Regions from separate parts of the Hyphomicrobium sp. DMF-1 genome, predicted to be linked through region 1. Evidence: riboswitches for the same ligand, from Rfam matches in the RefSeq annotation. Region 1 holds a riboswitch; the other holds the start of a gene.

Region 1 (7,784 bases):
TTACGCTGGCAGACTTGCACACACTCCTCGAGGCAGAGCTTCGAAGCTGGACTTGCGGCTGGAGCGTCGGCTCCTTCGGCGCCATCGGCGAGTATCACCAGGACGAGGGCGAGAGGTTGATCGTCGACGATCCGGAAAATCTCACCCGCGCCACCAGCCGCGGCGCCATCCGCATTGCGCTGAAGGAGAACGTAGAGCCCGTCGCTTACGAGTTGTTGAGCCCTCGTCCCCATCGCTGGAGCCAGGGCATCGCGCTTTGCCTGCCCGACGCGGAAGCCGCAGCCGCTCAGCGCGAGGCCTTGACCGAGCTCGGCATCGATCGCGACGCCATCCGCCCCGAGGATCGAGGTTCCATTCTGTTCGATGTGGGCCTTGCCCAGCCGCAAATCGACTTCTGCGTGCGCACCAGCGATCCGGATCTCTTGCGCGTGCTCAGGAGCTGCTGCGGTAAACCGACCTTCGCCACCGAGGCCGGTATGGCCATCCTCTCGCAGCATCCGCACCGGGTCGTGATATCGCATCTCGGCCGCGCCGAGGTTTATCAGAAGATCGGCGGGCCGGACACGGGCGGCGTCTCGCCGCCAGGTCCTCACACCCACGTGCTGCCCAAACTACTATCCGCGCGCAGAACGCATTCGGCGAACACGCCAATCCCCGACGGCCTGACGCCGTGCGCGTTCCTCTATCCCGGCAACCCCGTCATCGGCGCACTGGGTGAGGACACTCCCTACGACGATGGATTGTTCGTAAAATTCCAGAACTATCTCGCAGCTTTCGGACCGCCTGCCTACACCGCGACGAAGCAGCGTGTGTGGCGCGCCATCGAGAACCGGGAAGATCCGGCAAACTTCGACGAGCCACAAACCCGCCTCGAAAGAGCCGCGCTGCGAAATGCCATCCGCCAACTGATCCGGCGCAGCGAAGCATCGGCTGATCAAGCTTTGCAGCAGAGTATAGAAGCTTGGCGCGCTGAGTTCGACAGGGCCTCCGAGAGCGACGACGAGTAACCTGCGCAACGCTCCACATCAGGAGTGTGGCAGATGTGTCTCGCATGGAGGTGCTGTTGGAAGAGTTCGAGGTTTGCACATTGACTCTGCCCCTCCCTTGAGGCGCTCTAAGAACCGTGACGGTGTCACCATCTGCGCAAGCAGGCGGCGACTAAGAGGGAACACGGTGTGACGCGAGCGCTGAAAAGCGCAGCACGTCGAAGCCGAGGCTGCTCCCGCAACTGTAAACGGCGAGTCTCTACCAACGACGCCACTGGCGGCCCCCAATTGGGCAACCGGGAAGGCAGGTAAAGAGACGCTTGAGCCGTGAGCCAGGAGACCTGCCGGCACGAGTCGCCCATCCTACGTGCGGGACGCGCGTTGGAACGGTTACCCGTAGTGGCGGCTGATGTGCAACCGAATGGGAGCAACGTCAGGCATGCCCAGGGTCTCGATACCCACCTGATTTGAGAACCAAGAACGCTCGCGTATGGCGGGCAATGCATCGTGCCGCGATACTTGCGGCGCCTTCGCATTGTGTGCCGCCGTTGCGAGCCGTCGGGCCGACCTGCCGGAGTTCCCGTCCATCACTCGTGACGGGGGAATTTGTGACGTATCGTAATATCGCCGCGACATCGGCGCCAAAAGGTGTCTTGAAAGCGCTTCTGCTCTCGACCAGCGCCACGCTTGTGACGCTCGCGACGCCCGCCGTAGCCCAGGAAGCGGAGGAGCTTCCGCCGCTGGTCGTCGAAGGCGCGACCGTCGAGAAGCCCAAAACAAAGGTGAGCAAGACCACTGGCTCGCCGTCGTCCTACGCCGTCCCTGGCCCCGCGGATTCCGCTGATGCGGCCGCGCTTACATCGAACGGCGGCGACGGCCAGACCGTGACCGGCGTCCCCGCCAATCAGATCGGCTCAGCCATCACAGTCGTGACCGGCGCCCAGCTCAAGGCGCAGCAGATCCGCCATGCCGCCGACGCGCTTCGCAGCCTGCCGGGCGTCTCGGTCAGCCAATCGGGAAGTGCAGGCGGCATCACGCAAATCCGTATCCGCGGCGCCGAAGGCAATCACACCCTCGTGCTCATCGACGGCATCGACGCCTCCGCGGCCACCGGCAACGAATTCGACTGGTCGAACCTCATGGCCGACGACATCGAGCGCATTGAGGTCATTCGCGGCGGACAGAGCGGTATCTACGGCTCGAAGGCGATCGGTGGCGTCGTCAACGTCATCACGAAGGGCGGCAAGGGCCCGATCACCTTGGCTGCGAAGACCGAGTTCGGCAGCTATGGCACGCGAGATGTGTCCGCCCGCGCTTCCGGCGGCACCGACCAGTTCTGGCTGGCGATCAGCGCCGGTTACCGCGAGCAGGACGGCTTCAACTGGGACATCTGGGGCACGGAAGACGATCCCTGGAACAACTCCAGCATCAACGTCAAAGGCGGTGTGACCCTGATGCAGGGCATGACGCTCGATTTCTTCGTGCGCAACTCGCACAAGCTCGTCAACTCCGACCCCGATCTTTACATGCCGCGCCCCCAAACCCCTTACAACAGCGTGGGCGATGCGCCGGACTATTCCAAGACGGATCTCTTTCTCGGCGGCGTGAACCTGCGGTGGGACATGCTGGGAGGCGCGCTCACGCACGTGGTCAAAGCCAACCGGACCGACACGGACTCCTGGTACTTCGCATCGGGCCCCTGGGGCGGCGTCTCAACGAACGACTCCATCGCCGAAACCTACTCCTACCTCGCCACCTATCGCTTCTCGACACCTGAGCTTCTGCAATCGAAGCACAGCATCAGCGGCTTCATCGAGAAGAAGGACGAGGAGTTCACCCCGGGATACAGCTACACCGACGCGCTCACCCGCGAGCGCGGTCACGTGGCGACGGTCGGCGAATACCGCACGGGCTTCTACGACCGCTTGTTCGTGGGCGGCACGATCCGTCGTGACAACAACGATACGTTCGCCGATTTCACGACCTGGAACGTCAACGCGTCGCTGAATTTGCCTGAGATCGGCCTGAGGCCGCACACCAGCACCGGCACCAGCGTTGCCCTGCCCGGCATGTTCGAGCAGTTCGGCACCGTTCTCGGTAACTTCATCGGAAACCCGAACCTGGTTCCCGAGGAATCCTACAGCTGGGACGCCGGTGTGGAGTTCAGCTTCCTCAAGGGCCGCGCTATCCTGGACGTGACCTACTTCGAAGCCGACCTCAAGAACGAGATCACCAGCTCCGGTAACTCCATGTACAATCAGCTCGGTGTGAGCGAGCGCAAGGGTGTGGAGATTTCAGGCCGTCTCGCCGTGATGCAGGGCCTGACAATCGGCGCCAGCTACACCTACCTCGACGCTTCCAACCCCGACGGCTCCATCGAGATCCGCCGCCCCGAGCACGCGGGGCGTGGCGACGTGAACTACAGCTTCGATGGTGGCCGCGGAAATCTCAACCTTGCGGCGATCTACAACGGCCAGACGGAAGACACCGACTTCGTGAGCTTCCAGAACGTCGTGCTGGACGACTATTGGCTCGTGAACATCGCGGGATCCTACGAGGTCACGCCGCAGTTCGAGATCTTCGGACGTGTCGATAACCTGCTGGATGAGCAGTATCAGGAGATCCTGGGCTACAATACGCTTGGCCTGGCAGCCTACGGCGGCGTGCGGATCAAGCTCGAGGATCCCTCTACAGCCCACTGGGCCAAGTATCGCTAAGAGAAGAACTCGGAAAGCGATGGAGTGCCCCCACGCTCCCGTCACTTCGTCGCGCGCCCGCAGCCAAACCACACCGGCTGCGGGCATTCCGTTTGCAACCGTCAAAGACCTTTGTGACGGGTCTCGCCCTTGAACTCGGTCTCGTCGGTGTCGATGGCGACGACGTCGAGCTCGTTGTTCTTTGTGTTGGCGTAGGTGAAGCGATAGTGCGGATCGGATGAGATCGAGATGCTGGTCTCAACCCGGAAAACGAGATCCTCGCCCCGATTGACCGTCATCGTCTTCACGAACCGCGCAGGTGTATAGGCGCGCGTTACCGGGTCCATCTGAAGCCCGTTGATGTTCGGGTGACGGATCATGATTTGCGCTTCCCGAAGCGGCGTCGTCTCGAGCGCAGGATCGAAGCTCTTCACGACGATCTTCCCGAGATCCGAACTCGCGCCGTCGATATCCTTGGGTGCGGGCGCCGAGCATCCGCCGGACGCCTTTACGAAAGTCTTTGCCATGTGCAGCGTGCCATCGCTGGTCTCCACGATGGCGCGCACATACGAGTAGGTATCGATGCGTACGCGCGTGGTCATGCGCCGCTCTCCGCCGCCATCCCCGGCGGCAGGACCGAACGTGAACGCGGCTGCCACGGGCGCCGGGTTTTGGTCGATGATCAGCGTGAGCGACTTCAGCGCGCCCTTGACGCTGGGCGGCACGCGCATGGTGATCGGAACGATCGCTGCGTCCTCCGCCCGCTCCGGCGCGTCGATCACAATGAGGCCGTCGCCCTCGACGATCGCTCTTTCACCGAAGACTTCCTTGCGCAGCGACGGCCAAAGGTCTTCATCGCCGGCAACGGCAGGCAAAGACATTCCCGCCACACCAAGCGCGAGAGCAACCGCGATCGCTGTGCGGCGCCCTACGTCGCTGACAAGTCCTCCGACCTTGAAAATCCTGCTCACCGGCTATCCTCCTCGATTGATCTTGTTGCTCTTGTCTCGGTCAGTCCCATTCCAGCTCCGCGAACGCCGTGGTCACGTTTCGCACGTGGAAGGTGTCGAACAGTTTCCAATCCGCCCGTTCCGAGAGCGCGGCGGTTTTGGCGGCCTCGCTCATCGTCTTGTTGTCAGCGATCAGCTTGCGGACATCGCTGGCCACCGTGGACAGGTATTTCCGCTCGGCATCGAGCGCGCCGGGGAACTCCATGGCTGGAGGTCCGTGCCCCGGCACCACGCGCGCCGCTTTCCGCGTCGCAAGCTCGTCCAGCAGCGAAAGCCAGCCCTTGATGGAGCCGTCGATCGTCGGAATATGGACGGAGAACAGCAGGTCGCCGAGAAACAGCGTGTCGGTTGCCGTATCCGTGATGATGAGATCGTTATCGGTATGCGCCGTCTTCTGGGGCTCGCAGATGAGGCTACGCCCGCCCAGATCGAGCGACAGCTTGTCCTCCACCAGCACGGTGGGCAGCACGATCTCCGAGCCTTCGAACGCCTCGTCGCCGAGCATCAGCTTGTTGGACTGGAGATAGCTATCGGCCCGCATGGCGAGCGCGCGTTGTAGCTTGTGATGACCGACATAGTCCGGGCTGTCCGCCTTGAAGGCCGCATTGCCCAGCACATGATCTGGATGCATGTGCGTGTTGATGACGTACTTGATTGGCCGGTCCGTCACGCCTCGGATCGCGGCGTGCAGCTCCCGGCCCACTTTGAAGCTGCCCGACGTGTCGATGACCGCCACAGCGTCCTTGCCGACGATGAAGCTCGCGTTCGCGATATCACCCCTGTTTTGCGGAGACTGCTCCTCGTAGAGCCCCTGATGAACGAAGACCCCCGGCGCCACCTCGCTTACCGAAAGTGCGGACGGCGCACCCGCTCGCGCAGGCACATATCGCAGTACTGGCGCAGCCAATGCGAACGTTGCGGCAAGAAAGGTCCGGCGCGAAAGGGAATGTGCCGCCTCGATCTCCCGCGAAAGCAACTCCGCGTCGGGCGCGAGGGCTTTTCGCCTTCCCGCACCTTTTCCTTCAAGACGCGAACGATCCGCCAGTTTTTCCATCGGTCCGACTTCCTTCCAGTCGGTAGTCTATCGATCCAAAAAATTACGTCGCAAGGCTGTCCACGACCTCCTTGAGGGCGGGACGAATGGTGCTGGGATCTTTCAAGGCCCACGCGACGAGGCTTGCCCCTTGAAGCGTGCTCAGCACGAGAAGCGCCGCCCGCTCGGGCTTGAGATCGGCGCGAACATCGCCGCTCGACACACCGGAGCGAAGCGTCTGCTCCAGCCACTCGAGATGAATACGAAAGAAATGCTCGACGCGCCCTTGCATCGAAGGCGGCAGATAGGCCGCATCTGCAGCCAATGCGCCGCAAAGGGGCATCTGCCGATCGCGTAATCCCTGAACGAAGAAATCGCCGTAAGCCAGAAGCTTGCCCTTGGTGTCGAGCCGGCGCTCCGAAAGCTTGGCGAGCTCAGCCTGGAAGCGCTCGAGATAAGAGTCGATCAGCGCGTTCCCCAAGCTCTCCTTGGTGGGAAAGTGATGGTGGATGCTGGCCTTGCGTATCCCGACGCGCTCCGAAAGGTCGGCATAGCTGAAAGCAGCATACCCGACGGTACGCACGAGGCTCTCCGCCTCCGCGAGCAAAGCTGTCTTGGTATCCATGGTCGTCATTTGCCACTTTTTACCTACCAACTGGTAGGTTGTCAATCGAGCGCGCCGGCTGCCCGCTCCCGAAGCGCCGGATGATATTGCGAGCACCCGCCGTTAACCATCACTCTATCCGCCCACGGAAGTGAAGGGGGTTTCCGCGCTAGAATCCAGAAAATTGTTCGCTTTCACCATGTGCTCGGGCTCGTCTGACGGATGGTGGCAAAGAAGCTAAGATGCGCCCAAACGGGAACCAGAGGGATGCGGACCAAGGCACTGAAAACAGTGACCTTTCCTGATGCGTGCCGCCTCCCGTCAATTCCAGGGCGGTCTCCGAACCTACGTCGTATTTCTACAGGGCTGACATGACGCAAACCGCAGCAAAGAAGATTGCGTGTGTGGTGATGGGCGATGAATCGCTCCTCGTCCAATGCGGAGAGGCGCTGCGAGAGCGGCAGCACAAGATCGAAGCGGTCGTTACGGCCAACGATCAGGTCGCGTCCTGGGCCAAAGGGCACGGCATCCCGACCCTGGCGCCCGGCGCCAGCCTCGAGCAGGATCTCGCGCCCTACACCTACGACTGGTTCTTCAGCATCGCCAATCTCCGGCTCATCCCCAAGGGTGTCTGGCAGCGCGCGCGTGAAGGCTCGGCGAACTTCCATGATGGCCCTCTGCCTCGCTACGCAGGCCTCAACACGCCGGTCTGGGCCATCCTGGCCGGAGAGACCGGCTACGGCGTCACCTGGCACGCACTGTCGGAGGGGATCGACGAGGGCGCGATCTACGCCGAGCGCGCCTTCGAGATCAGCGACGATGACACAGCGCTCACGCTGAATACGAAGTGCTTCGAAGCTGGCATTGCCTCGTTCTCCGAGCTGATCGAGAAGATCGAGAGCGGAAGCCTCGAAGGCCGCCCGCAATCCTTCGGCGAGCGCCTCTACTTCGGGAAGACAAAACGCCCCGAAGCCGCCGCCACCCTAGACTTCCGCCAGTCGGTCAGCCAGATCGGACGTCTTCAGCGCGCGCTCTCCTTCGGCCAGCGCTACGCAAACCCGCTCTGCCTGCCCAAGATCACAACCGCATCCGGCGCCTACGCCGTGACCGATCTCGAAATCGACACGACGAGCGTCGCGGCGCGCCCTGGAACGGTGATCGATGTCGACAAGAGCGGCGCCACCCTCGCCGCAGCCGACGGCAGCGTGCGTATCAAGGCACTCCGCGACAGCGCGGGCGAGGCTGTCGATCCCAGCGCGGTTCTCGCCAAGGGCGAGGTGATCCGCCCGGTCGACGCAGACGAAAGCATCCGGCTCACGGAGCTGACGCACGAGCTGGCGAAGAACGAGAGCTATTTCCGCGATCGCCTCACGGAGGCGCGCGATCCCGATCTCAACGGCGTGCTGCCAAAAGACGACGGCGCGATCCCCGCGTATGAGACCATCCAGCTTCCCC
Region 2 (7,784 bases), 2.4 Mb from region 1:
TAGGACCGCCTGGGTGGAGGGCGTGCGCGGAGACGGCACGGGGCAATGGGTGGTGTTCGATTTCCAGAGCCGGCGCAAGATCCGTCAGGTGCTGATCAAGAACGGCTACGGCAAGAACAGCGACATCTTCCACAAGAACGGCCGCGTCCAATCCGGCGAGCTCGTATTCTCGAACGGACAACGCATCCCGTTCCGGCTCGATGATCATGCCGAACAGCAGGTGATCGATGTTGCATCCAGCGGAGACGCCGCATGGATGCAGCTTAAGGTAACCTCCGTCTATGCGGGCTGGAAATACCAGGACCTCGCGATCAACGAGATCAGGCTGATTGGCAACTAAATCCCGTCATAATCCGCTCCGAGGAGAAGCAAGGATCATGCAGCGGCTCGTGCTCGCTCTCGGCGCCGCCATCGTCCTCGGCCACGCTGGCGACGTAGCCGCGGACGCGCGAGACCTCCCTTCTCCCCTCGTTTACCTCGGCAAGATCGATGCGTCGATCGAGCAGGATATGCGCTATGCAGGCCCGCGCAACTTCACCGGCGCGCGGGTCCCGGGCTATGAGGCGCCCGAATGCATTCTCACGCGTGGCGCGGCCGCGGCTCTGAAACGCGTGCAGGCCGCGCTTGCAGCGCAGAAATATGCCTTGAGAGTCTACGACTGCTATCGGCCGGTGGAAGCCGTCAAATCATTCGTTCGCTGGGTGTCCGACGGGAAGAGCACGCCACTCACGAAGACATACATGCCCAAAGTCGCCAAGCGCTCGCTCATCGAGGCGGGATATATCGCCTCGCGCTCAATGCACTCGACCGGCCGCGCCGTCGATCTCACGATCGTGCCCTTCGCGCCCGCGCCGTCTCCGCCTCCATCCGAAGCACAACAGGAAACGAGCCTCGAGGCCTGCACGGCGGAGGTCTCCAAAAGAGGTTCCGACGGCAGCGTCGATATGGGAACGAGCTACGACTGCTTCGACAGCAAGAGCCACACCCACGCTTCGGGCCTGACCTCTCAGCAGAAGGCCGCGCGCGCCTTGCTCAAATCGGCCATGGAGGCTCAGGGCTTCTCGAACTATTCCCGTGAGTGGTGGCACTTCACGTTTCAGGGCGCGAGTTCCCGGTCTTTCGACATCCCCGTGCGTCGCCGGCCGGAAGCGTCCCCGTCGAGCGCAAAGGAGGAGCGCACCTCCGAGCCCCCGCAAATGGAAACATCAGAGCCAAGCCCGCCGGAGCGCGCTCATCCCTAACGCCAAAACGCGCTTTCAAGGGGCAGACTGTTCCTGCCGATCATGGGCTTCTTCGATCGCGTCCGAGAAGACGGCGGCAAGGTCCTTGGAAAGGGTAAAGCGTCTCGTCACCAGTTGATCGGGTTTCGCCAAGAGGTCCTGAAATTCGCCCGCCGCGATCGCCTCTCCCAGCGCGCGCGCGGTCGCGTAGGTGAGGCCTTCTCCCGGAAAGGCCACGGAGGAAACCGCAAACGTTCCGCTTTGGCTGTCATAGGACACGATCTCGATGTGAGTTCCGGCAGGAAGAGAAAGGCTTTGCTCGTCGGATGAGCCTTGCGCATTTGCCTGGGACTTCAACGTATCAGCCTGCCCCGCGCTTCCCGCCTGCATGATAATCTGCAGAAGATCGTGGGCCGCTTCAGGAGACGACCGAAGGTATCGATCGATGTCGGGATCCTGGCCCTTTCCCTCGGCCCCGCCGGCTTCTTCGTCAAGCTTCCCCAACCGCTCCAGAAACCCCTTCACCACCCAAGGATCGCTCTCCCGGGTCCGCCGCAGCGACTCGTTACGAGCAATGATCGCCAACTCGGCGTCCGTGAACTGCGGGCTAGCCCGCGCGATCACGTCCGCGAAGCCGGGAGCCGTCGCAAGAGGGCAACAAAGGAGAACAGACGACGCGAGCGTCAGCGGCAGGAGCGGCCACGTCTTCATTTAGAGTTCCTCGATCTAGCCTCACGAAGTGTCGATCCAAATACTCTCTCGAGATCCCCGGCGGATTTTACGATGAAGGTCCCGTAAGGCGATTTTCTCCGGACGAGGAAGCCGGCCTCGGCGCAGGCAACCACGGTCTTCCGGCACGTCTCGGGCGACATGACGACTCCGAGAAAGCGTGCGAGGTTTGATTGATCGATTGCCCCCGGCTCCTCCTGCCAGTTCTGCAAGAGCCTCGGCATCGTGTCGGAGGTGAACATCGCGTCGAGCAAGCGGTCGGACGTCAGCCCAAGCCGGCGCATCTTGCTCTTGTCCTTGGTCACGGCGACAACATAGGCGTTGTGCAATTCGGCAAGCCTCTGCAATTGGCCGACCGTGCGGATCTGCTGGCAATCCAGCAGATAGAAGAACTCGGCCATCTGCGAAGTCGGCTCCTGGCGCAAATGGACCAGAACCTTGTCGGACTGACTTGTGCTGGAGGTGCAGATGCGTTCAATCAACGACATCCGAAACCATCGGATCCGCTCGAGAAACGCGATGTCGGAAGCCGCGTCCGAGAACGCGAATGAGCTACTGTCGGCACTTTTAGCAGGGCCGCGGGGCACCCAGTCCTCCATAACCATTGACGAGTAAGGGTATCAACAGGCCGAAAGGGGGGCAACAATGTCTCCCACCCCTCGTCCGCGCCACAGAGCCGGTTCATGCCCGATGAAAACACGACGGCGTCCGGCCGAAGCCGCGCCCGCTCGTTGGATGCTTGTCTCTTCGCAGGAAATCCCGCGCGCCACCTCGCACCACGTTCTACGGTCAAGGCAGCGCAAACACCACGAGCGCACCCCCGAGGCTTGTGCGCCTCTGCAGATCCGCTGTCGCCCCGACCATCCCAAGGCCGTCGGTCGGATTCGTCAGCCCCGCGGCCATGCCGATCCCCACCCAGCCGCCAAGCCCCGACAGCACCGCCAGGTACTGCTTGCCTTTGTGCGCGTAGGTCATGACGTTGCCCACAATGCCGGACGGCGTCTTGTACTTGAAGAGCGCTTTCCCGTCCTTCTGGTCGAGGCATTTCAAGTATCCGTCAACGGTTCCGAAGCAAACGATGGAGCCGGCGGTTGCCAGCGCCCCGGACCACACCGGAAAATCCTCCGGGGCCTCCCAAACAGCGCGCCCCTGAGCCGCATCCCACGCGATGAAACTGCCACGCGTGGTCTGTCCCTGCGGAGGGAACATCGACAGCACCGCTCCCACGTACGGCTGGCCGGGCGTGTAGGTGACCCGAAACGGCTCATAGTCCATACACAGGGCATTGACTGGCACATAGAAGAGGCCAGTCAGCTTGGAATAGGCCGCAGGTCCCTGGTTCTTAGCGCCTGAGCTGGAAGGACAGATGTCCTTCGTATTGATATCGGAGCCGTTGAGAAACGGTGAGCGCGAGGCGACGACCACGGGACGCCCATAGTTGCGGCTCGCGCGATCCAGACTGACACCGCTGGTCCAGTTTGTCGCTTCGAGAAACTTGGCAGCGACGAGCGGCTCGCCGGTCGCGCGATCGAGCGTGTAGGCGATGCCGTTCTTGTCGAAATGAACAAGGACCTTGCGCTCCCGGCCCTCGACGTCGATGTCTGCAAGGATCATCTCGTTGACGCCGTCGTAGCTCCATTCGTCGAACGGCGTCATCTGATAGGCCCACGCGGCCGTGCCGGTAGTCGGATTGCGCGCGATGATCGACATCGTCCACTTCTGGTCGATCGCCTTGCCATCCGGTCCCGCCCTCTGCACGGCGTTCCACGTCGAGGGATTGGCGGTGCCGTAGTAGAGCAGGTCGAGGTCCGGATCATAGGAGAACCAGCCCCAGGCCGTGCCGCCGCCAATCTTCCATTGATCGCCGGTCCACGTCTTCAGCGAGGAGTCGCGCCCCACCGGCTTGCCCAGAGACATGGTCTTTTGCGGATCGAAAAGGATATCGCCGTCCGGCCCTGTCGCGTGTGCGCGCCACAGTCGTTTTCCCGTGTCGGCGGCGTAGGCGGTGATATGGCCACGCACGCCGAATTCGCTGCCAGATAGGCCGACGATCACCTTCCCGTTGATGACAATCGGCGCGTTGGTTCCCGTTTGTCCCCGTTTCGGGTCGCCATTGACCGCTTTCCAGAGCTCCTTGCCGGTTTTCGCATCGAGCGCGGTCAGCGTGGTGTCGCTTTGGTAGAGAAACAGCACGCCGTTTTCATATGCGACGCCCCGATTGACGGTGTCGCAGCACATGACCGGGATCGTGGAAGGATCCATGCGCGGCTGGTACACCCACTTCACCTCCCCCTCATCCATGTCCAACGCATAAACGTAGTTGGGGAAGGGAGTATGGACGTAGAGAGTGCCGTCAATGGCCAGAGGGTTTCCTTGATGACCCCGGAGCACACCGGTGGAAAAGCTCCAGACCTGACGCAGCGTGCTCACGTTGTTTGCATTGATCTGATCGAGCGAGCTGTAACGCAAGTTGGCGTAGTCGCCCGTCGGCATCGACCAATTCGCATCGGGATGATTGGCGGCTATCGGCGCGACGGACCGATCGTCCTTCGGCAGCGGCGCGGTCTCCAGCATTGCGGTCTTGGGCTGGGGTTTGCTCACGGCGGGCCGCTCTGGGCTCGGCGCCTGTGCTACAGGCGGGGTTACTGCCGGCGCAGCCGCCGCAGGTGGCGTAGCGCCCGCTCCACCGAGGTAAATCTCTCCTCCGCCTAGAGACCCGTACACATGCGGAATCTGCTGACCGTGCGTGAGCTCCATCACGTCATCGCGGACGCGTCCGAAAACCAGCCGGATCTCGGTGCTCGACGCAGAAAGGTGGCGCAACAAGGCCTTCGTATAAGGGCTGTGCTCAAGCCCGCTGCCGTCGTCCGCCGTCATCCCCTCCTTGGCGGCGTAGGCAACGAGCGTATTGCCGTCAGGTTCAACGCGCGCCAGGCCGCGCGGGATGCTTCTGCGCCCGCCGGCCATCGGAAACACGTTGTTCCGGCAGGCGTCGAGGATAACAAGTTTGAGCTTCCGAACGCCGTCGAGCTGATTGAGGACCGTGTCGAGGCTCACGGCCTCGAGATCGAGATCCGAGCTGCGATCAAGCCGGGCATCGACCGGGATCAAATAGTTCTTGCCGGAATACTCAGTGCCATGTCCGGCAAAATAGATGACCGCGACATCGGCCCCAACAGCAAGCCGCGAGATCTCTCCCAACGCACTTCTGATGCCCTGGATACCCACATCCTTTCTGAGAAGGACCTTATCGAATCCCAAGGATTCGAAGGTGCGGGCAATGGCTTCCGCATCTTTGATCGGATTGGCGAGTGGCCCCACCTTGTAGTTCGAATTCCCAATGACCAGCGCTATTCTCTGCGTCGCGTGCGCGCTGTGTCCAAGCGATAGAAAAACTGCAAAGGCCGCAACAAATGCGAATAGACGATGAGGCATGATGTATCCCCAATAGTCATATGCAAAAAGTATATTACATACCAATTTGTACTCTGATGATTTGCGGCCACACAAGGGTGTCCCAGAAGATCTGACAAATCTTCCCGTGTGATGACAAGGTGTGCCGAACCCACGGCATCGCTGAGCACGGCACACTCTCTCATCGCCGCGCATCGTTGAGCGTGCCTAGCCGAGTGCACTTCGCTCCTCGCTCCATTGCTGTGAACAAGCATCACCGAGTTCGCGCTCACCCTCGGTTTGGAAACCAGAGAAGCCACGTCGCGCGACCGGCGCGCCGCGGGTGTCACCACATCTTCGCGATGGGGGATTGACAACCGCCGCAAGTTACCGCGTCTTAGTACGCGTGACGGTTCCCGGAGTGCGCGCAAGCGAGCGACGGGTGAAAAGGGAACACGGTGAGGCGCGTCACTGCGCCGAAGCCGAGGCTGCTCCCGCAACTGTAAGCGGCAAGTCTACTCCTTTTATGCCACTGGAGATCCGCGTTGGATCACCGGGAAGGTCGGAGCGAGACGTTCGAGCCGTGAGCCAGGAGACCTGCCGGCACGAGTCGCCCATCCTCCGTGCGGGACGCTCGGTGGAACGGTTACCCGTAGTGGCGGCTGATGTGCAACCTTTTGGGAGCTACGTCAGGCATGCCTTGGGTCGAAACAACCCTCTGACAAAACAAAGTCTCGCGCTGCAACGCCGCGCGCCGCTGCATGCATGTGCGGCTGCGTGGGCATCGTGTGGGGCTGTTTGATTTTGTGGTGAGTCTGCACGGGCTCCCGTCCATCAATCGTGACGGGGGACTTGTGACGTATCGAATTTCTTTCGTGGCAGCGCGCGATTTCGGGACTGCCCGCAGGGCGGTGCTAGTGTCGTCGACCGTGCTGCTTGTCGCGTCGGCATTCGGCCATTCGGCGAAAGCTCAAGTTATGGAGCTTGAAGGCATAACCATCTACTCGGCCAACCGCACGCCGACGGACGCCTCGAAAGTCGGCTCCACCGTGGAGGTTCTCACGGAGAAGGATCTCGCGAAGCAATCGAGGACCTATCTCAAGGACTACCTCGAGACCTTGCCTGGCGTGAACTTTTCACAATTCGGACCGCCGGGCACGCAAGCCGGAATCAGCATCCGCGGGGCGAGCGGAAGGTACGTAAAGTTGCTCGTCGACGGGATGGATCTGAGCGACCCCTCGGGCGTCACCACCGAGACCGCCTTCGAGCATTTGCTTGTCGGCGATGTGTCACGTATCGAGCTGGTGAAGGGCTCGCAGAGCACGCTGTTCGGCGGCGACGCTGTTGCCGGTGTCATCAACATCGAGACCAAAAAAGCGACCAAGCCCGGCTTCTCCCAAGGGGGAGGCGTGGAATACGGCGCCTACAATACCTTTCGCGGCGCCTATACCGCTGGCTACGCCGCCAACGACGGCAGCAACATTTCGGTCACCGCCCAAGGCGTCGACACGGACGGTTTCTCCGCAGCCGCGGTTGGCACCGAGGATGACGGCTACAGAAACCTGACATTCTCGGGACGAGGCGAATACTATCTCACCCCGTCTGCGAAGGTCTTCTTCAGCGCCCGCACGCTCGACGCCGATCTCGATATCGACGGCGGATTTCCGTTTAACGACAATGCCGATACCGTCGATGTCGTACAGCATGCCGGACGGGTGGGCGCCGAGGTCTCGTTTCTCGACGGGGCATTCCGGAACACCGTCGCGCTGCAAGGGATGCGGAACGAGCGCGAGTATTTCGGCAGCTCGGCCGGGAGCTACGTCGGCGAGCGCGTCAAGGCCGAATACCAAGGTGTTGTGACACTCAACGAGCGCTTGTCTTTGCTGGGCGGCGTCGATTGGGAAAAGACGACGGCGGACTCCTACTCCGTCAACGGCCAATCGGCAGATTGGACAGGCTACTTTGCGCAGCTCATGATCGAGCCAATTGACGGCTTGGTGCTGACGGGCGGCGGCCGTCTCGATAGCCACAGCAATTTCGGCGACTTCAAAACACACCGGCTGACGGGCGCCTATCTCTTTCCGGGAAGCGCTACGAAGATCCGGGGAAGCTATGGGACCGGCTTCCGCGTGCCGTCCCTGGACGAGCTGTTCGGGGAATTCCCGCTCTATCCATCCTATTCGGAGTACGGGAACCCTAATCTCGAGCCGGAGACCAGCAAGACCTGGGACGCCGGCATCGACCAGGGTTTCCTGGACGGCAGGGTGCAACTGGGCGCGACGTATTTCGAGCTCGATACCGACAACCTCATCACCACCGAGTACAACCCCGGAACGGGCAAATACAAATACACCAACATCCCCGGCGTGACGCGACGCAACGGCGTTGAGCTGACCTCGGCTGTGATGATCGTGCCCGGCGTCACCGTGTCGGCGAGCTACA

The links. A riboswitch is a leader RNA that binds a small molecule or an ion and turns the genes downstream of it on or off. The one in region 1 is predicted to bind cobalamin.
Region 2: linked by a shared signal. The riboswitch ahead of PE058_RS16600 (TonB-dependent receptor plug domain-containing protein) and the one ahead of PE058_RS05555 (TonB-dependent receptor plug domain-containing protein) in region 1 are both predicted to bind cobalamin.

The regions. Positions count from the first base shown of each region.
Region 1 is NZ_CP115706.1:1,229,335-1,237,118, reverse strand. It holds gene PE058_RS05560 (DUF6925 family protein) at 1-1,007, shown strand, start outside; cobalamin riboswitch at 1,111-1,349, shown strand; gene PE058_RS05555 (TonB-dependent receptor plug domain-containing protein) at 1,595-3,703, shown strand; gene PE058_RS05550 (quinoprotein dehydrogenase-associated SoxYZ-like carrier) at 3,805-4,653, opposite strand; gene PE058_RS05545 (quinoprotein relay system zinc metallohydrolase 2) at 4,694-5,575, opposite strand; gene PE058_RS05540 (TetR/AcrR family transcriptional regulator) at 5,790-6,359, opposite strand; gene PE058_RS05535 (MupA/Atu3671 family FMN-dependent luciferase-like monooxygenase) at 6,701-7,784, shown strand, end outside.
Region 2 is NZ_CP115706.1:3,618,010-3,625,793, forward strand. It holds gene PE058_RS16570 (NADase-type glycan-binding domain-containing protein) at 1-340, shown strand, start outside; gene PE058_RS16575 (M15 family metallopeptidase) at 378-1,241, shown strand; gene PE058_RS16580 (hypothetical protein) at 1,257-1,805, opposite strand; gene PE058_RS16585 (hypothetical protein) at 1,928-2,437, opposite strand; gene PE058_RS16590 (PQQ-dependent dehydrogenase, methanol/ethanol family) at 2,739-4,523, opposite strand; partial or broken gene PE058_RS16595 (caspase family protein) at 4,677-5,558, opposite strand; cobalamin riboswitch at 5,736-5,961, shown strand; gene PE058_RS16600 (TonB-dependent receptor plug domain-containing protein) at 6,218-7,784, shown strand, end outside.